Regions from separate parts of the Exiguobacterium sp. B2(2022) genome, predicted to be linked through region 3. Evidence: riboswitches for the same ligand, from Rfam matches in the RefSeq annotation. Region 3 holds a riboswitch; each other region holds the start of a gene.
What was found. Region 3 has a riboswitch for S-adenosylmethionine ahead of ON063_RS03465 (methionine ABC transporter ATP-binding protein). Riboswitches for the same ligand answer to the same signal wherever they lie in the genome.

Region 1 (6,671 bases), on a different contig from region 3:
GTGTGAAAGAAGTCCGTCACTCGATGAACGTTCCAGAAGACGCTCAAGATTTAGATGGTTTGAACTTCCTCGCAGGCGAAACGATTCAGTTCGTGAACGACAAAGCGACAGAAGGAACACTTCTCGCACACACTGACGGTGATGTACCGAACTTGGTCGTCGAATTGCCAGAGATGACACCTTATCACCTCGGCTACTTGTTCTACTTCTTCGAAAAAGCATGTGCGATGAGCGGATACATCCTCGGGGTGAACCCGTTCAACCAGCCAGGCGTCGAAGCTTACAAAGCGAACATGTTCGCGTTACTCGGTAAACCAGGGTATGAAGAACAAAAAGCAGAGCTCGAAAAACGTTTGAATCAATAAGAAAACGAATCGGTACCGCGATATTTTTTTGTTTGAAACTGGGTGAAGACAAGGTAAAGTGAGAGTAGACAGGGGAAAGAAAGGGATGGACTATGAAGACATTCAAGGATTACTATCATAATCAAGTCGAGTTAAGCTTCACCCATTATCCGTTCTCAGACACGCCGCTCCACGTCTGGGTCGTCGCCCGATATGAAGACAAGTGGGTATTGACGAAGCATAAACAGCGCGGACTCGAGTTTCCAGGAGGGAAAGTCGAGCCAGGAGAACACGAGGACGATGCCGCTATCCGGGAAGTGTACGAAGAGACCGGTGGAGTCGTCAAAACGTTGCGCTATTTGGGACAGTACCGTGTGTTAGGTAGAGGTGATACGGTCATCAAAAACATTTATTATGCGGAGATTGAGCGATTCGAGGATCATCCTGCCATTGACGAGACAGATGGGGCTGTCCTGATCGATGCCTTGCCGGATAACTTATTGCGCAATCCACGCTACAGCTTCATGATGAAAGACCGTGTCCTACCAGAAACGATGAGGGTTCTCTATGATCAAAAACTGGTTTGACCGAATCGATGTGTTACCACCTTATGCGGGTTACCGAGTGACACGAGGATGGTACACGACGACAGATGGGGAAGAGGTCGTGGCGTATTCGATTGAGCCGAAACGATCAAATGGCCAAGTGTTGATGTACTTACGAGGAGGAACGGCGCGAATCGGGGATGTTCGTTTACCACGTCTCATGCAGTTTGCATCGCGGGGCTTTCATGTCGTCGCCCCGGTCTATCGTGGCAATCACGGCGGGACGGGAAAAGAAGACTTTGGAGGAGAAGACTTAGAGGACGTGCTCTCGCTATTCGACCGTGTCCACATGAGTGGACGACCGGTTCACGTCCTCGGCTTTTCAAGAGGGGGCATGATGGCCCTCTCGCTCGCTTCCGAACGACCGGTCACGACGGTTACTTCATGGGCTGGCGTGACCAACCTCGAGTGGACGTATGAAGAACAGCGTTCGATGCGGAAGATGTTACGTCGGATGACGGGTGGGGACCCCGAGTCTGCAGAATCTGCGTATGTCGATCGTTCTCCGCTTTACAAGGAATGGGTCGCCCCGACACTGCTCATCCACGGTACGGACGATGAACAAGTTCGCTTACGTCATGCGACAGCCGTCGCCGAGAAATTAGGAGAACAGGCAGAGTTTTGGGTGCTCCCGTTCGGTCACCAGCTCCCGTTTTGGGATAAATGGGAGACGACCGAACAAGCGATGGATTGGATGTTGCGACAGGAAAAAGCACTGACTCGATAAAAAATCGAGTCAGTGCTTTTGTGTTAGATGACGAGTGGTCCGGCTGCGATGACGGACTCACTTGCTTTCGTGAAGCGAGTGAAGTTTTCTTTAAATTTCATGGCGAGTGCTTTTGCTTCGACGTCGTAACGAGCTGGGTCGCTCCACGTATCTCGCGGATTGAGCACGTCGCTCGGTACACCATCGATGGCTACAGGAATCTCGACATTGAAAATGTCATGTTTCATCGTTTCGACATCACGGAGCTGGCCGTTGACGGCGGCATTGACCATCGCACGCGTATAGGCGAGTTTCATACGTGAACCTTCGCCGTATGCTCCACCTGTCCAGCCCGTGTTGACGAGGTAGACATCTACATCGTGCTCTTCAATCAATTTACCGAGCATATCCGCATAACGCTCTGGAGCGAGCGGAAGGAACGGTGAACCAAAGCAAGTCGAGAACGTCGCTTGTGGTTCTGTGACACCACGCTCTGTACCAGCAAGCTTAGACGTGTAACCAGACAAGAAGTGATACATCGCCTGTTCTTTCGTCAGTTTGCTGATCGGTGGCAAGACACCATACGCATCGGCCGTCAAGAAGACGATCGTATTTGGATGACCGGCACGTGATGGGAGCATCGCGTTGTCGATGAATTCGATCGGATATGCTGCACGCGTATTTTCAGTCAAGGAGATGTTCTTGTAGTCCGGCGTACGATCTTCATTCAATACGACGTTTTCAATCAATGAACCGAAGCGGATCGCATCATAGATTTGCGGTTCGTTCTCACGCGACAAGTTGATCGTCTTCGCGTAGCAACCGCCTTCAATGTTGAAGACCCCATCCGGTGACCATCCATGCTCATCGTCTCCGATTAAGTGGCGCTGTGGATCAGCTGAAAGTGTCGTCTTCCCAGTTCCCGACAATCCGAAGAAGAGTGCCGTTTCATTTGCATCGTTAACGTTTGCCGAACAGTGCATCGATAAGACGTTTTGTTCAGGTAACAAGAAGTTCATGACGGAGAAGATTGATTTTTTAATTTCGCCACCGTACTCTGTTCCCCCGATCAGAATGGTGCGCTTGGCGAATGAAACGAGAATGAACGTCTCTGAGTTCGTGCCATCCACTGCAGGGTCGGCTTTATAACTCGGTGCATAAATTACAGTGAACGGGTCGAACGCACCTTTCGTTGGCCATTCGCGTAAAAACAGTTGTTTTGCGAATAGACTATGCCATGCATATTCTGTAATGGCACGGACCGGTAACGTATAGTGCTCATCGGCACCAGCAGACGCTTCGAGGTAATAAAGTTTGTCTTTCTTTTCTAAATGGTTGAGTACTTTGTCAAGAAGTGCTGAAAACTTCTCTTCCGCGATCGGTTGGTTCACTTTTCCCCAATCGACAAGGTTGTTGCTGACTTCATCTTGTACGACGAATTTGTCTTTCGGTGACCGTCCGGTAAAAGCACCCGTGCTGACAGATAAAGCCCCGTCTTTTGTCAGTACACCTTCACCATTTTGGATGGCTTCTTCCACCAGTTCTGGAACCGTCAAGTTCCGTTTCATGTCGGCACCATTAATTAATTCTTCGATTTTCAGGAGCGTTGTCGCCATCCTGAATCCCACCTTTCCCCTAAATAGATGTGGATGAAATCCGCATACTTCCGCGATTACGATTAATCAGTATGACATTTTTAATTATATGTGACACACTAATTAAACACAAGCGTATCCTTTCTTACAAAAACAGTTTATCACATTCTCTTATCACAAGGTGTTAAAAAACAGAAACGAAATAAAAAAATGTTTGTCGATTCACAAACAGAAATGTTTTGCAAGTCGGTGAAAAATTTTACGAATTCGTCTGATTCCCTTGACATAATCGAGCGTCATTTATATGATGGTTTTCGTAACGGATACTCTTATTCTGAGCGGTGGAGGGAACAAGGCCCTACGAAGCCCAGCAACCGTCCGACATGAAGTCTTATGCGGAAAAGGTGCTATCCTGAAGCGAAGCCATTAGCTTCGAACGATAAGAGGGTAAGGAAGAACGATTCAACCTTTCCCCATGTATGTCATCGGGGGAGGTTTTTTTCATTACCGTCCCAAAGCAACGCGTAAGGGGAACGAGTACCGTCCACATATCACCCTTATTATAGGAGGTTTTTTGAATGTCAAAATTGAACCGTCGACTTTTTACTTCAGAGTCGGTTACTGAAGGACATCCAGATAAAATTTGTGATCAGATTTCTGACTCGATTTTGGATGCCATTTTAGCGGAAGACCCGAATGCCCGTGTTGCGGCAGAAACGTCTGTCACAACAGGTCTTGTACTCGTAGCTGGTGAAATCACAACGTCAACTTACGTGGATATCCCGAAAGTTGTCCGTGAAACAGTCCGTGAAATCGGATACACACGTGCGAAATATGGTTTCGATGCGGAAACATGTGCCGTCTTGACGTCGATTGACGAGCAATCAGTAGACATTGCGCAAGGTGTCGACCAAGCTCTTGAAGCACGTGAAGGTCAGATGACTGAAGAGGAACTTGATGCAATCGGTGCAGGTGACCAAGGTCTCATGTTCGGATATGCGACAAACGAGACTCCAGAACTCATGCCGCTTCCAATCTCATTGGCGCACAAATTGTCACGTCGTCTTGCAGAAGTTCGTAAGAACGGTACGCTTGCTTACCTTCGTCCCGATGGAAAGACGCAAGTAACGGTTGAGTACGATGAGAACAACAATCCTGTTCGCATCGATACAATCGTCATCTCGACACAACACGCAGAAGAGATCACGCTCGAGCAAATTCAAGAAGACTTGAAAAAGTATGTCATCGAAGCAGTCATCCCGGCTGAACTCATCGATGCTGAAACAAAATACTTCATCAACCCGACTGGTCGCTTCGTAATCGGTGGACCACAAGGAGATGCAGGTCTTACAGGACGTAAAATCATCGTCGACACGTACGGTGGATACGCTCGTCACGGCGGTGGCGCATTCTCTGGTAAAGATCCTACAAAAGTTGACCGTTCAGCAGCATACGCAGCTCGTTATGTAGCGAAAAACATCGTTGCAGCAGGACTTGCGGATAAAGCAGAAGTTCAACTCGCTTACGCGATTGGGGTAGCACATCCAGTATCAATCGCTGTCGACACGTTCGGCACTGGTAAATTGAGCGAAACAGAGCTCGTTGAACTCGTTCGTGAGAACTTCGACCTCCGTCCAGCAGGCATCATCAAGATGCTTGACCTTCGCCGTCCAATCTACAAGCAAACAGCAGCTTACGGTCACTTCGGTCGTACAGATATCGAACTCCCATGGGAGCAAACAGATAAAGCAGCAGTTCTTGAAGAAGGCGCGAAGCGTTTCGCGTAATCAACAAAACGTTTTTTTAGGTTCAAGTCGTTGGTGGTGTCTGCTTATTGTCATTCGACGTCGATTCAGTCGAAGTGGTTTCTTGTCCAAGCGCCGTATCCTTCGCTTCGACGACTTTTTCACCAATGTCTTGTAAATCTGATTTGGCTTCTTGGGCCGTCTCGACGATTTTATTGACATCTTCTTTGACCGTATCGACTTCTCCGACGACTTTTTCATATACGTTTTGAACGTCTGTAGTCACTTCCTGAATCTTGCCAGAAGCGGTCTTCACTTGTTCAATGACTTGAGATGCCTTACCGGCTGGATCTTGTTTGACCTCATTCACGATGCCTCCGACCGAAGATTTTGCATTCGTAAGCGATTGTTTCGTCTGCTCTCGATTCGAGGAGCTAAGTAAGGCGAGGAGACCCCCGACGAGGGCACCGAGTAACATCCCGGTCACAACGCTGATCTTTGGTCCCCCAGCATCCAATTGATCAAATTGACGGTTCGGATTCTCTGTTTGTTCGACTTTCGGGTCATGCTCTAATTTTGGTTCCATGTTGTTCCACTCCTTCATGTGATTGGCATTGCTAGTGTTATACCCTAGTCGATTGCGGACATAACGTTTTCTTATGAATCGTCATGAAAAAGAAACGAATGGCAGGATAAAAACGTGACGATAGGGAATGATACAAATAGATTGGCCAAAAGGGGGAAGCTGTCATGAACATGAGGGAAGCAGTTCCAGAAGATGCAGCATTAATTCGAACGATTGCACTTGCGACGATTTCAGAGGATGATTTGAATCGTTTGAAAGCGATGGAGCGCGCTTATCGACAAGAAGAGATTGTTCGAGCGATCAGTTCGAGTGAAGAAGCACGAGAGCAATACTTTATCGTCGGCGAGTTCGAAGAAGATGTCATCGGATTCTGTCATGCCATCGATCGCGGTGACATGTGGGAGATGCTTCGTCTTTATCTTCACCCTGATTATCACCGGAACGGGTATGGGGCAGCCTTTTTAAACTATCTCCAATCGAAAAAAACACAACCGATGGAAGTGTACGTTGAAAATTCAAATGACCAAGCGATTGCGTTCCTTTTGCATCAATCGTTTAAAGAAGTGAATCGGGTCCAAGAAGAGGTATACGACCAGCCGATGGAACTCATTCATTTACGATATCATCCGAGCTAAGCCTCCAGACGGATTTTCTTCAAACATCAGTTGCGGCTGATGTTTTTTTGATACAATACACATAGTCTAAAAATGAGGTGACGGCAGCATGACATATGAAGAAGCACGAAAAGGGGTCATCGTCATCGTGTACCCGCTACAGTTCACGTCTCGGATCAGTGAGAACTTTATTCGCAGACTCCAGGACGAGTACGAGGTAATTGTCGTCCGTGACCAATCGGTCGGATTGACGGCAGATGATCATAAACAGCTCATCAAGCGAGCGTTGCGTGAGGCAGGGGAATACAAACTACCGATCCACGTCGTGGCATTCAGTCTCGGGGCACTTTTCACGAACCGACTCTTGCAAGAGTATGATGTGCCACTTGGGAGTTTGACGTACATCTCTCCTTTATTTGATTGGCATGCCACTCGTCAAATCGGTGGATTGAAACAAGTCGTCGCGAGTGCTGTCG
Region 2 (6,671 bases), on a different contig from region 3:
GTAAATCGTTCACTTTCGAGAGCAGGATATACTCGAATGTGATTCGCTTATTCGTCTTCTCGACGTAATAGCGAATCGATGGCATGAGTTTATCAAGCGGGAACGCCCGGTTGATTTTCATGATGCGTGTACGTAATTCATCGTTTGGCGCATGCAGAGATAGCGCCAAATTGATGCGTAAGTCGAGGTCCGCAAACTTATAAATCTTGTCCGCAAGACCACTCGTCGACACGTTGATTTTACGTGGGGCGATTGCAAGACCACGCTCATCTTTGACGACGCGCAAGAAGTCGACCAAGTTATCGAAGTTATCGAACGGTTCACCGATTCCCATAACGACGATATGACTGACACGGTCCCCTTCTCCTTCTCCATCGAGGAAATGTTGGACAGTCATGATCTGCTCAACGACCTCACCAGCCGTCAAATCACGTGTCTTTTTCAACAAGCCGCTCGCACAGAAGCTGCAGCCGATGTTACAACCGACCTGTGTCGTCACACAGACCGAGCGACCATATTTATGACGCATGAGCACAGTCTCGATATAGTGACCGTCATGCAATTTAAGTAAGAATTTGACCGTTCCATCTCCCGCTTCTTGTTTGACGAACAGTTCTTGTGTCGAGATGACATATTTCTCAGTTAAGTAATCGCGTACTTCGTCACGGACGTTCAGCGCGTCCATCGATTTGACTCGATCGATGTAGAGCGAGTCCCAGACTTGGCGTGCGTGGAAGGCACCATATCCTGCTTCCGTGCACTCGTTTGTGAGCTGATCGAACGTCAACCCGTATATAGATGATTTCATTCTAACCTGTCCTTTCTCTAATCCGCATACGTACCATTGTAGCGGACGTCAGAGACGGGTGCAACTTACGAATAATCTGGAGGCGTCGGTCGTGTGATGAACTGTTCGAACGCATAAGCGACACGAATCAAATCTCGTTCCGCGAAGCTCGTTCCCGTGAACGATAGACCGAACGGGGTCCCGCTCTCTTTTCGTTTATAAGGGACCGTGATTGTCGGGTGTCCTGCTTTCGCAGCCATGTCATAGTTCATGTCATGTGGCAGGACAATCGCGTCCAGTTTTTGCCCTTTTAATAGCTCATCCATTCCGTCCACTTTTGCGAAATGAACATCATCAATCCGACGGTCGAGATAACTAGCTTCGACGAGACGCCCTGAACGTGCATCTGACTGTTCAAAGATGGTCTGCCCGTGCGGAATCGATTCGGGATGGTCCGCGTTCCATTCGATCAAGTCTGAAAGCGTCTTAAATGGCACAGTTGTGTTCGCAAGATACGCCTCAATCCCAAGCTTGAATTCATCAAACAAAATATCTGCCTGTTCTAATGCATCGTGTTTCGGTAACGTGATTTCGACGAGTTCAACTTCGGCTTGACGCAACAATCGAAGTGCCTGTTCATACAAACCGATTTCTTCGTCTGAAATAGTTGGCTTGATAAATCCGACACGCATCCCGACCGCTTGACGGACATCGAGACACGTCACATAAGGCGGTCCGACTGGAGTTTCCCATGTCGCAGGATCAGCCGAATCTTCACCACACATGGTCTGCAAGGCAACGACCGCATCACGAAGGGTACGCGCCATCGGTCCAGCCGTATCCTGAGAACGTGAGATCGGAATGATTCCTGAACGACTGATCAAGCCGACGGTCGGCTTGATTCCGACGATACTATTATGCACACTCGGGTGTACAATCGAGCCGCTCGTCTCAGATCCAACGGCAAGGAGTGTCAAGTTTGCCGCAACCGCCGAAGCCGATCCAGAACTCGATCCCCCGACATCTAATTGGTCGCCATAAGGGTTCTTCGTTTGTCCGCCAACAGCACTCCAACCGTTCGGCATATCTTCAGTCAAAAAGTTCGCCCACTCGGACAGGTTCGCTTTCCCAAGAATAATGGCCCCGTCATCCCGTAATCGTTTCACGAGTTCGGCATCTCGACCCGCAAAATGATGTCGCATGGCGGCGGCACCCGCTGTCGTACGCATCAGACCGGATGTCTCGATATTGTCCTTAATTAAGACGGGGATGCCGAGGAGCGGTTTGCGTACTCCTTTTTTATAGGCCCGGTCTGCCGCCTCTGCCTCGAACAGGGCGTCCGGATTCACCTGGATGACGGCATGAAGTCGCTCATTATATGCAGCAATCCTTCTAAGATAATACGCAGTTATGTCTCGTGCCGTGAATTGTCCTTCTTTATACCCACGATGTGCACGTTCAATCGTCAGTTCATGTAATTGGATTTGTTCCATCCTACATTCCTCCTTTATCTCTCCCACTCTATTCGTGCTCTATGCCTGATTTCCTTTTCGTATCGCCAAGTCGATGTGTTCTTGTTACACTTAAGAAAAAACAGGAGGTTCCTATGACACGCTCCTATGTGTTTGTGTTGCTGGCTGTGTTCGGTCTATTTTTCTTGCAGTTATACGGCGAGAATGTGCCTTATGGTCCGTTCATTTCCATCGGGTTGATCGGATTCATCATCGTCTTGACGATTTTTCAGTTAAAACGAAAACCGAATCATTGACGAAAGTATTTTGAGGGTGGTATGATGCTCTCACCAACTACATATCGATATCAAGAGTGAACGAGAGATCTGGCTCCATGACTTCACAGCAACCTGCCACAGGCAAGGTGCTACGACCAGCAAGGGAAACCTTGGACGATATGACGAGAGCGCTCATGTCATCCGACGTGAGCGCTTTTTTTGTTGAAATACGATTTGGAGGGAACGACAAGATGGAAAAAGCAACATTTGCAGGTGGCTGTTTTTGGTGCATGGTAACACCTTTTGAAGAACTACCAGGGATTGAAGGAATCGTATCCGGCTATATGGGCGGACAGATCGACAATCCGACGTATGAAGAAGTCAAAACGGGAACGACTGGTCATTTAGAAGTCGTTCAAATCACATATGACCCATCTCTGTTTTCATATGAGCGTCTCCTCGAGCTATATTGGATTCAGACCGACCCGACCGATGAAGGTGGTCAATTCCAAGACCGTGGGCCTCAGTATGCCCCAGCCATCTTCTATCACACGGAGGAACAACGAATCGCGGCTGAAGCGAGTCGAGACGTATTAGCAGCAAGTGGTCGCTTCACGGCACCGATTGTCACAAAAATCACTCCGGCGACGACATTCTTCGAAGCGGAAGAGTATCACCAGGATTACCATAAAAAGAATCCGAAACATTATAAAGAAGACCGAGCCATCTCAGGACGAGACACGTTCATCGAAGAGAACTGGACCGAAACCGTATAACGATTATCAGACGCGAATTTTAACATTCGCGTCTTTTATAAGCCCAATAATCGGGAAAAGGGTATTAATGGTTCATACATCCGAAAAGGAGGACTCATACATGAAAACAAGTACGAAACTCATCATCGGTGTGATCGGCGTAGCCGTGATCGCCGTCGCCTGGTGGCTCATCTCACCGCTTTTCTTGACAGAGACCGTCGATGAAGGACTACCACCGACAGCTGTTGAGACGCCTGCTTCAGAAGAAGAAACAGAGGAAGAGACAACTGAGACACCGGAAGCACAACCGAGTCAAACCGAAGTAGCGGGTGTGTTCATGGACGGGGAGAAAAATTATGAGACGACGGGCACGATACGCTCCGTCGAGGCAGAAGACGGGACGTATCTACGATTTGAAGAGTTCGAAACAACGAACGGACCTGACTTATTCGTCTATTTGACGAAGCCAGGACAAGAGACAACCGAAGGCGTCAGTCTAGGATCGTTAAAAGGAAACATCGGGAATCAAAATTATTTAGTCCCTGCGGATGTGAATCTAGAAGAGTACAACACAGTCGTCATCTGGTGCCGTGCGTTCAGCGCGACGTTCGGGACGGGTGAATTAAGCGCATCGAATGAATAACTGATATCAAACAGCCTGGACGTTTGACGTCCTCGCTGTTTTTTTGTATTAGAAAAATTATTTCTATCAGTTCTATCTATTTATTCATGCAATTCACGTGTTACAATATGGTAAAGTATGGAACTTTTTATAAGGAGGGTTTTTATTTGACTTCACATCAATCGACATCATACAGCTCATATTTTTGGAAACGGTTTTGGATTCTTTTTCTGCCGATCGTGACGATTGGGATTTTATCTGAACCAATGATTGTAGAGAACACGTTTAAGAGTCTTGAAGATATCGGCGAGTTTGTTTTCTACTCGCTATTCTATATTGTTGTAATCGGAGGCTTTACTGCGTTTGCCATTTCTTTCGTATGGAGAAGAAAATGATTGTTCCAAAATTGATGGTAGCCTGTTTATCTTCAATTGTTCTGAGTTTTTCTCTTCCAGTCTTCATGCCTGTGTTTGAAGATTTTACTTATTTTCAGAATGTTTTTATGTATGTGTTTTATGCCTCACCTATTATTTTCACTTATGGAATAATGACCTCTATTTTTTCGGAGTTTCTAAGTCAACGTATGACATTCAAAATCAAAAAAATAACTTCATTTTTGATGCACTTGATGTTTGGTGCCTTTTTCGTTTTCCCTTACGGCCTTATATTCGATTTGTCAGTATTTACAGAAGGAACCATTAATTTTGCAACTGTAACGGGAGTGTTTAGTGCTTTTATCTTTTTTGTGATAAATGAATTCATCCTTTTATATGTAAAAATGAAGAATCGATCTTAAACTATCTATTAAAATTTTCTCTAATAATTGATATCCTACAGAAACTTCAAACTGTCATACACCCTCTTTAAACTTAGAGTTTTCACCCTCTATGTAATGAGTAATTTTGGATGTTTATAATGACAATCGGTAGAATCCATATCAACTTCAACATGGACCCTGCCGATATTTAGTTTAAATTATTCGACCTACTTATTAGATCCATTCGCATATCGGGTGAAATTATCGAGAATTGCCTGCCAGCCTTGTCGTTGCAATTCAATCGGATTCATCGATTCTGTATCAAATACCTCAATCACTTTCGTCTGATTCCCTTCTGAAGCAAATGAAATTCTAACTCTCCGTTCATCGTCAAGACGATACTGAATGAGCTCATTTACTTTAACTTCTTCATACACTCCTTCAAAATCAAAGCCCATGCTTTGATCTTTTGCTTCCATCCGACTTCGAAATTTGCCGCCAATCCGTAAGTCGTTTTCCGCTTCGGTCGTATGCCAATCGTCAGACGCATGATTCCACTGTTTAATATGATCTGGGTCTGTCCACAGTTTCCAGACAGTGTCGATTGGTGCATCGACGACCGTTGATATCGTCACTACGTTTGATTCCATAATTCGTTTCCCCTTTACTCTGCAATTTTCCGAGCAATCATGAATGTGGTACGTACCCTGTACCATGTAGATTACATGAGTAGGCATTACTTCCCTATCTGTCACATCATCTCCTGCTCTCCCTTAATATCGCTAATCAAAAAAACCCTGAATGGCACGCTAGCATGAGTGCTCATTCAGGGTTCTTATCATTTCATAATCGAAATTTAGCTCTTGGCAATCCCAAGCATAAATCCGGCAACGACAATCAGACCAATTCCCATAAAGACATAGACGCGCTCTTTTGTCGTCTTCTCTTCTTTCAAGAGATAGATCCCACCGAGTGTCGCCACGACGACGTTCAATTGAGATAAAGCGAACGAAGTCGCAATCCCAACTTCTCCGCTCGAGACGAAGAGACCGAAGTTCCCGATCCCCCAGGCAATCCCGGCTAAAATATTCTTAAACGTACGTGGATCGATTTTCTTCACGTCCTTCTCACGGAGACTGAAAAGAAGAGCCGCGATGAACATTCCGACGGATTGTGGAAGAATTGCCGTGATACCATCTACTTCAAAATAGTTCGTTAAGACCGCATATGTGACGTAACCGATACTTGAAACGAATAAGACGAGTAATCCCTTCTTCAACGCACCGGCGCTATCTTTGTCTTTTTTCTGTTGATACGATGTCATCGTCGCCCCGATGATAATCAAGACGAGCGCTGAGAACCCTAACCACAGCTCTGTCGTCGTCTGCCAGTCCCCGAGAACGATGACCCCAAAGAGTGACGTTCCGACAAGCTGCATTCCTGTACTAATTGGCATCGCTTTGGAGACGCTTAGGATTTGGAACGATTGGAACTGCAAATATTGACCGAGCGCCCAGAACGCCCCTGAGATAAATCCGGTCACGATGGCGAGTGTCGTGAACTCCGGTCGGAATACGAGGGCAATCACGGCCGCCATGATCATCGCCCCGATGGTCGTTCCGATTAACTGCTGAATCGGTTTTCCTCCCACTTTCGACACGATGAGTGGAATACTTCCCCACATGAGTGCCGGTAAGAGTGCCAAAAGAATCATTTCCATAAAGCACACCTGCTTTCTTAATATAACGTCTAACATGAAATTCCCACGTCTCCAATTTTATAAACCTAAATTGCAAAAGGGAATTGCCATGTCGAATACTACGATGATATAATGATTTCGAACGGGGCATTAGCTCAGCTGGGAGAGCGCTACGCTGGCAGCGTAGAGGTCGTGTTACTTTTTTATTGGTATGGTGCGATTCAACCTTTATATGAACGGGTAATGAAAGATAGACTTTTTTATATAAGGGGGAATTTTGATGGAACGAACATCTGTAGAAGAAACATTGGCGAGCGTAATT
Region 3 (6,671 bases):
CGCGACATGCCCATCAACATCGATAACATATAAAACCAAAACAACTCGGTCGCGAGCGCGAGACCAGCGAACGTGACGGCATTGAGCACGATGCCGATCAGCATGAGCTGTTTTCGCCCATATCGGTCAGAAAGAGTTCCTCCAAAGAAGCTCATGAACAGACCCGAAAGTGCCGTCACGGCAAAGATCGTTCCAATCACACTCGCCGAAAAGCCGAGCGTGGCCAGATAGATCGCAAAAAATGGCATGACGAAAAACGTCGCCAGTCGTGCAAAAAACGTCCCGAACAGGACGCCCCACGTCAGTGGATGAATCTGTCTGAGCTTCATCCAAATCCCCCCTTTTCTTTCATATATGTAGTGTACTTCTCTTTATGAAAGAACACTAGACAAAAAAAGACCCAGGGGATGACCCCTGAGTCGAGATTGCTTATTGTTGTACCGGTACGACTGCACCTTTGTATTCGTCCAAGATCCACTGTTGTGTCTCTTCAGAAGTCAATACTTCGAGAAGTGCCTTGACGCGCTCATCTTCTTCGTCTCCTTCACGTGTGACGATCAAGTTGACGTATGGTGAGTCTTCGCCTTCAAGTGCGATGGCATCTTCAAGTGGGTTGAGGCCTGCATCGATCGCGTAGTTCGTGTTGATGAGGACCGCATCGCCTTCTCCGTTGTTGTAAGCTGTCGGAAGAAGTGCTGCTTCAACGTCCGTCTTAAATTTCAAGTTTTTCGGGTTATCAACGATGTCAGAGACTGTCGCATCGACTGTCTTGCCTTCAGCAAGTGTGATGAGACCTTCTGATTGGAGCATCGTGAGGATACGTCCGTGGTCAGCAACCGATGAACTCATGATGATTTCCGCACCTTCAGGAAGTTCGTCGAGCGATTTGTAGTCTTGTGAGTAGACACCGATTGGCTCAATGTGAACGCCACCCGCAGATGCGAATTTATAGTCTTTGTTTTCAGCCATTTGTGATTTGAGGTATGGCTCATGTTGGAAGTAGTTCGCATCAAGCTCACCACTTGCGAGCGTCTTGTTCGGAAGCACGTAGTCTTGGAACTTCTTGATTTCGAGTTTGTAGCCCTTTGCTTCATATTCTTCTTGTACGTGCTCTAAAATCTCAGCGTGCGGTACGTTCGACGCACCGACAACCAATGTTTTTTCATCGCCAGAACCTGTTTCTGCCTCTTCCCCGCCGCAAGCCGCGAGAACTGTGAATGCTGATAAAGCTGTCAATCCGAGTACTGTTTTCCAAGTTTTCATTATGAATCCCTCCAAATGGTGTATGTGTAATTAAGCTGAACGTTTATCAATTTTTGTGACGAGTCGGTCACCGATGAACTGGATGACGAACACGATGATCAAGATGAGCACCGTCGCCACGAACGTGACGTCGTTTTGTGAGCGTTGGAACCCTTCCAAGAAGGCCAAGTTCCCGAGTCCGCCGCCTCCGACGACACCGGCCATCGCCGTATAACCGACGATTGCCACAATGGTCACCGTGAGTCCTGAAACGATTGCCGGAAGTGCTTCCGGAATCAACACTTTATAAATGATTTGCCATTTCGTCGCGCCCATCGATTCCGCTGCCTCGATGACACCGCGGTCGACTTCACGAAGGGCAAGTTCGACCATACGGGCGTAGAACGGTGCAGCTCCGATGATAAGTGCCGGAAGCGCCGCCGTCGAACCGAGCATCGTACCGAGCAGGAACAACGTGAACGGGATGAGTAAGATGATTAAGATGATGAACGGGATCGAACGGAACACGTTGACGATCGCGCTGACGAAGACGTAAATCGGACGATTCTTCAATAATAGCGATTCGTTTGTAATATAAAGAATCAAACCTAAAGCGAGTCCAATCACAAACGTCGCGACACCCGCGACGAGCGTCATGTATAACGTCTCCCATGTCTGTTCCATCATGATTTGCCAGTCTACGTTAGGAAACATCGCTTTCCACCTCCACTTCTACTGATTGCGAACGAATCGACGCGATGGCGCGTTCGATTTCTCGTGCTTCCCCAATCAATTGGATGAATAGCGTGCCGAGCGCACCGACTTGTGACTGAGTCACGTTCCCGCCGATGATGTTGAATCCGATGTCGTGCGTCTTAAGGACGTCAGACAAAATCGGCTGTTCTGCCGTTTCGTTCAAGAATTTCAATTTGACGATTTGCCCACTCGGATAGCGTGCTTTCAAATGTTCGAACGTGAGCGACAGATCGTCGACCGCCCCGATTTGCTTGACGAATTCTTTCGTGATCGGCTGCTCCGGATGTTGGAACACGTCAGAGACTTGACCTGTCTCAACGACTTTCCCTGCCTCCATCACGGCGACGCGATGACAAATCTTTTGGATGACGTGCATCTCATGTGTGATGAGGACGATTGTCAATCCGAGCTTCTTATTGATGCTGACGAGCAGTTCAAGAATCGAATCCGTCGTCTTCGGGTCGAGCGCGCTTGTCGCTTCGTCACAGAGGAGCACCTCTGGATTTGTAGCGAGCGCGCGGGCAATCCCGACTCGCTGTTTTTGACCGCCCGATAATTGTGACGGATAGCTGTCTTCGCGACCTGATAGTCCGACGAGCTCGACGAGTTCTTGAACCCGACGCTTCCGCTCACTTGCCGGAACCCCGATCAATTCGAGTGGGAAGCTGATGTTTTCTGCGACCGTGCGCGACCACAGAAGGTTAAAGTGCTGGAAGACCATCGAGACGTTCTTGCGAACCCCTCGTAATTCTTTCGGGCTGAGCTTCGTGAGCTCACTCCCGGCGACCTCGATTTCACCGCTAGACGGTGATTCGAGACGGTTGAGCAATCGGATGAGCGTCGACTTTCCCGCCCCCGAATATCCGATTATTCCAAAAATTTCACCGCGATCAATCGTTAGTGATACATCATCGACCGCCTGGACACGACCATTTTTCGTATCGAACCATTTGGCGACGTTTCGTAATTGAATCAATACATTTCCCTCCTGACAACAAAAAAAGCGCGCACGTTTGAGCAAACGTGCGCACTTTATCGTACGGACAACGATTGCTCTCATCTGTCAAGGTTTCTTGAGCAAACGTGCGCACTTTATCGTACGGACAACGATTGCTCTCATCTGTCAAGGTTTCTCACCTTGCTGGAATTAGCACCATTTCGGATTGCTCCGCGGTTGCTGGGCGTCATAGGGCCAGTCCCTCAGCCTCTCTTGATAAGAGTGTTGTGTATTCGATTAGCTTTATCATAGCGACAGCTTTTTCTGCTGTCAAATCATTTTTTCAAAAAAATCAAAAAAAGGTGCCGTCCGAGGACGACACAGAACGTAGCACCTTGAGTCACGGAAGGACAGCCCATAGATGAAAATCTTTTGCCCGTTCAAGATTTACATCCTTATATGGGGGAGATTCACCAATCATCACTCGATCTTGACTTGGACCGTGCGATTATACGGAACGTCTTTCTTCGCTTGATTTTTTTGGGGGACAATCGAAGGGAAGACTGACGTGTATTCGTATAAAGGTAGCAGCGGCTTCACCAAAACGTCTTGATGTCGGGAATATCGCGTCCTATTTTGTGTTCAAGTAAGATGTTGTAATGAATATACCATTCGTGAACTTTCTGTGTCAACTGATTATTTAAAATTTTCAGATTATTCTAATGTTCCTCTCTCACTTCACGAAAGAGAGGACGTGTTGAACGTTTTGAAAGGCGTAAAGACGATCCCGAACCTCGCCATTTTCAAGCTTTAACAGCGCTGGGACACTCATCACCTGATAAGCTTCAAGCTCGTTTGGGATATAGTTCGCATCGCGTTTTTCAATCTGAATTTCAGGGTCGACCGCCTCGACGACCGTCAACATTTTCTCCGCGACAGCGCATGTACCACACATCGGGGCGTATATATATAAGAATCCGTCTGTAATCATTTTTCTCACCTCTCCTGTCATTATAATGGTCGTTCGAGTCCCGTTCAAAAATCGTGCTCTCGTGAAATTTCAGAATTTTTCAATGATTCTCTTGACTCTTCTGTCGGATAGGAATAATATGGGTTCTAACTTTATCGCTTTTGTACATAACAGCAAAGAAGAAGGACAGGTGAATGAATGATGACGGAACAGGCAACAGGTACGACAAAGCAATTTACGATGAACGTCTTAAACGGTCTCAGTATGGCGATTCTGATCGCCCTCATCCCGAGCGCGCTGCTCGGTGAACTCACGAAAGCTATACTCCCTTATTTTCCGTCTCTTCAATTCATATTGGATGCGACGACGATTGCGATGCGACTCCTCCCGGCCATTATCGGTCTTGCCGTCGCGATGCAGTTCGGACGATCGATTTTAGAGGCTGGAACAATCGCCATCGCAACCTATGTCGGCAGTGGCGCCGTTCGAATTAACGAAGGTGCGTTCGTGATGGCCGAAATCGGTGACGTGATCACAGCCGGTGTGACCGCTGCGATCGCTACGATTCTTGTCATGAAGCTCGCTCCCCACTTGAAGACGTATACGGTCATCGTCATGCCGATGACAGTCATTGTCGTCGCAGGGGGCATCGGTGCCTTCTTATTGACGTATATCTCACAGATCACGACATACATCGGATACCTCATCATGACGATGACGGATCTTCAACCGGTTCTCATGGGCATCTTGATCGCGATGGCGTTCTCGCTCATCATCGTCTCGCCGATTTCGACTGTCGGAATCGCGACCGCGATTAGCCTATCAGGCGTTGCGGCCGGTGCGGCAAACCTCGGCGTCGTCGCCGCTGGATTCGGTCTCGCCATCGCAGGGTGGCAGGCGAACGCGACCGGGACATCGATCGCCCACTTCCTCGGGTCACCGAAGATTCAAATGGCGAACTTTGTCCGACGCCCGATTATGATGCTTCCGATTTTGGCGAATGCGGCCATCCTCGGTGCGCTCGCTGGTATATTAAGAATCGAGGGAACTCCAATCAGTGCAGGGTTTGGCGTATCTGGACTCATTGGACCGGTAAATGCGCTACATCTCATGCCGGGCGGATTCGCCTTGTTCAACGTGCTTCTTGTGATCGTCTTGTTCGGGCTTATTCCAGTCGGACTCGGGATTTTCTTCTATCGTGTGTTCGAACGGGCGACGCTCGTTAAATCGGATCATTACCGACTCGATTTCGAGTAAACATATAAAAAACCGGCTTCTCCAATCAGGAGAGGCCGGTTTTACTTATCCTTGAATCATCGCTTCATATTCTTCTGCAGACATGAGCTTGTCGAGGTCTGACTCTTCCGTCAACTCAACTTCGATCATCCATGCATTTTCAAACGGTGACTCGTTGACGAGTTCTGGAGAATCGGCAAGGTCCTCGTTTACTGCTGTGATGCGTCCTGATACTGGCGCATACAACTCAGAGACTGTCTTCACTGATTCGACTGAACCGAATGGCTCGTCGAGCAAAATCGTACCGTCAACTTCTGGGAGTTCCACAAACACGATATCCCCTAGTTCGCTTTGTGCGAAATCCGTGATGCCGATGCGGGCTTTTGTTCCGTTCACTTCTACCCACTCATGTTCTTTTGAATAACGTAAATTTGCTGGTACTTTGCTCATCCTAACTTCCCCCTCAAATAAATTAGACTCACATCTGTATTATAGCACTTAGCCCCAAACGTCCGTAAAGGACTTTTCTGAAAATCCGACCGTCGTTTTTTCACCATTTGTGACGATTGGACGCTTCAAAAGCATACCATTGCTTGATAATAGCTCGAGTTGTTCGTCTTCTGATAGATTAGGTAGCTTGTCTTTGATGCCTTCGTTTCGATAGACTTGCCCGCTCGTATTGAAGAATTTCTTAAGCGGTAAGTCCGATTGTTTCCACAGCTCGGCGAGTTCTTCTTTCGTCGGTGTCGATTCGACGATATGAACGTATGTATACTCGACCCCTTGCTCTTTCAACCATTTTTCTGCTTTTTTACACGTACTGCATGGTGGATAGCCGTATAGTGTCACCATCTGTTCATCACCTCTTTCATCAATGTAGCACATCTTGAGAAATCAATTCACGTCTCAAGCAACCGTTCAATCTCTCGCTTCATCGTCGGATTGACGGAATGTCGCTCTTCCATAAAGCGAAGGATGACCGCTGCTGCCTCACTTGACCTGCCGTATCCTAATACCCCGCCTGACAGGAAAGGAATCATCTCTGGATGTCTCGTCTCGACCCGACGTGTCGGGTTGAACGGGTCTCCTTGTCCACCGAGCGCCTTCAAGACGTTTTGAACGGCCGCGACTTGGACGAGTTCGAACCCGGCGAGCATCTCGCCCCGGCGTTCCCGAAGCAAGCCGACATATAGGTTCGTCAACGCTTCTTCATAGTAATAAGCCGTCGCTTCACGCGCGATCTCAAGACGCGGTGTCGCGAACACGTCGAGTGCTTCATCCCGTCGCCAGACGACGCGTCCTGATGTATAGGCGATCGCTGCGAGTTCATGTACTTCAAAGACGGCGAATTCACCGTAGATGCCATCGTGATACATGATCTTATGTCCGTCTTTCGTGTTTTGAAACTGATAGTGAAGCGGCTCGACTTCAAGCCAGTCGAGTCGGTCGATAAAGCGTGCCTTCTGCCCGTCCTCGACAATTAAAAAGAAATCGAGGTCCGAATAATCATCCAGTCGCTCCGTCTCTAGT

Region 1: linked by a shared signal. The riboswitch ahead of metK (methionine adenosyltransferase) and the one ahead of ON063_RS03465 (methionine ABC transporter ATP-binding protein) in region 3 are both predicted to bind S-adenosylmethionine.
Region 2: linked by a shared signal. The riboswitch ahead of msrA (peptide-methionine (S)-S-oxide reductase MsrA) and the one ahead of ON063_RS03465 (methionine ABC transporter ATP-binding protein) in region 3 are both predicted to bind S-adenosylmethionine.

The regions. Positions count from the first base shown of each region.
Region 1 is NZ_JAPEHX010000025.1:1,149-7,819, reverse strand. It holds gene ON063_RS06690 (glucose-6-phosphate isomerase) at 1-365, shown strand, start outside; gene ytkD (RNA deprotection pyrophosphohydrolase) at 458-931, shown strand; gene ON063_RS06680 (alpha/beta hydrolase family protein) at 912-1,676, shown strand; gene pckA (phosphoenolpyruvate carboxykinase (ATP)) at 1,700-3,271, opposite strand; SAM riboswitch class I at 3,577-3,696, shown strand; gene metK (methionine adenosyltransferase) at 3,829-5,037, shown strand; gene ON063_RS06665 (hypothetical protein) at 5,060-5,581, opposite strand; gene ON063_RS06660 (GNAT family N-acetyltransferase) at 5,746-6,216, shown strand; gene ON063_RS06655 (alpha/beta hydrolase) at 6,305-6,671, shown strand, end outside.
Region 2 is NZ_JAPEHX010000016.1:35,309-41,979, forward strand. It holds gene rlmN (23S rRNA (adenine(2503)-C(2))-methyltransferase RlmN) at 1-808, opposite strand, end outside; gene ON063_RS04810 (amidase family protein) at 874-2,280, opposite strand; gene ON063_RS04815 (hypothetical protein) at 2,394-2,555, shown strand; SAM riboswitch class I at 2,600-2,699, shown strand; gene msrA (peptide-methionine (S)-S-oxide reductase MsrA) at 2,768-3,292, shown strand; gene ON063_RS04825 (DM13 domain-containing protein) at 3,393-3,914, shown strand; gene ON063_RS04830 (SRPBCC family protein) at 4,878-5,300, opposite strand; gene ON063_RS04835 (GRP family sugar transporter) at 5,507-6,370, opposite strand; gene ON063_RS04840 (four-helix bundle copper-binding protein) at 6,630-6,671, shown strand, end outside.
Region 3 is NZ_JAPEHX010000011.1:17,356-24,026, forward strand. It holds gene ON063_RS03450 (MDR family MFS transporter) at 1-329, opposite strand, end outside; gene ON063_RS03455 (MetQ/NlpA family ABC transporter substrate-binding protein) at 430-1,263, opposite strand; gene ON063_RS03460 (methionine ABC transporter permease) at 1,294-1,956, opposite strand; gene ON063_RS03465 (methionine ABC transporter ATP-binding protein) at 1,946-2,974, opposite strand; SAM riboswitch class I at 3,112-3,218, opposite strand; gene ON063_RS03470 (thioredoxin family protein) at 3,669-3,926, opposite strand; gene ON063_RS03475 (PTS transporter subunit IIC) at 4,107-5,162, shown strand; gene gcvH (glycine cleavage system protein GcvH) at 5,208-5,591, opposite strand; gene ON063_RS03485 (arsenate reductase family protein) at 5,640-5,993, opposite strand; gene ON063_RS03490 (hypothetical protein) at 6,041-6,671, opposite strand, start outside.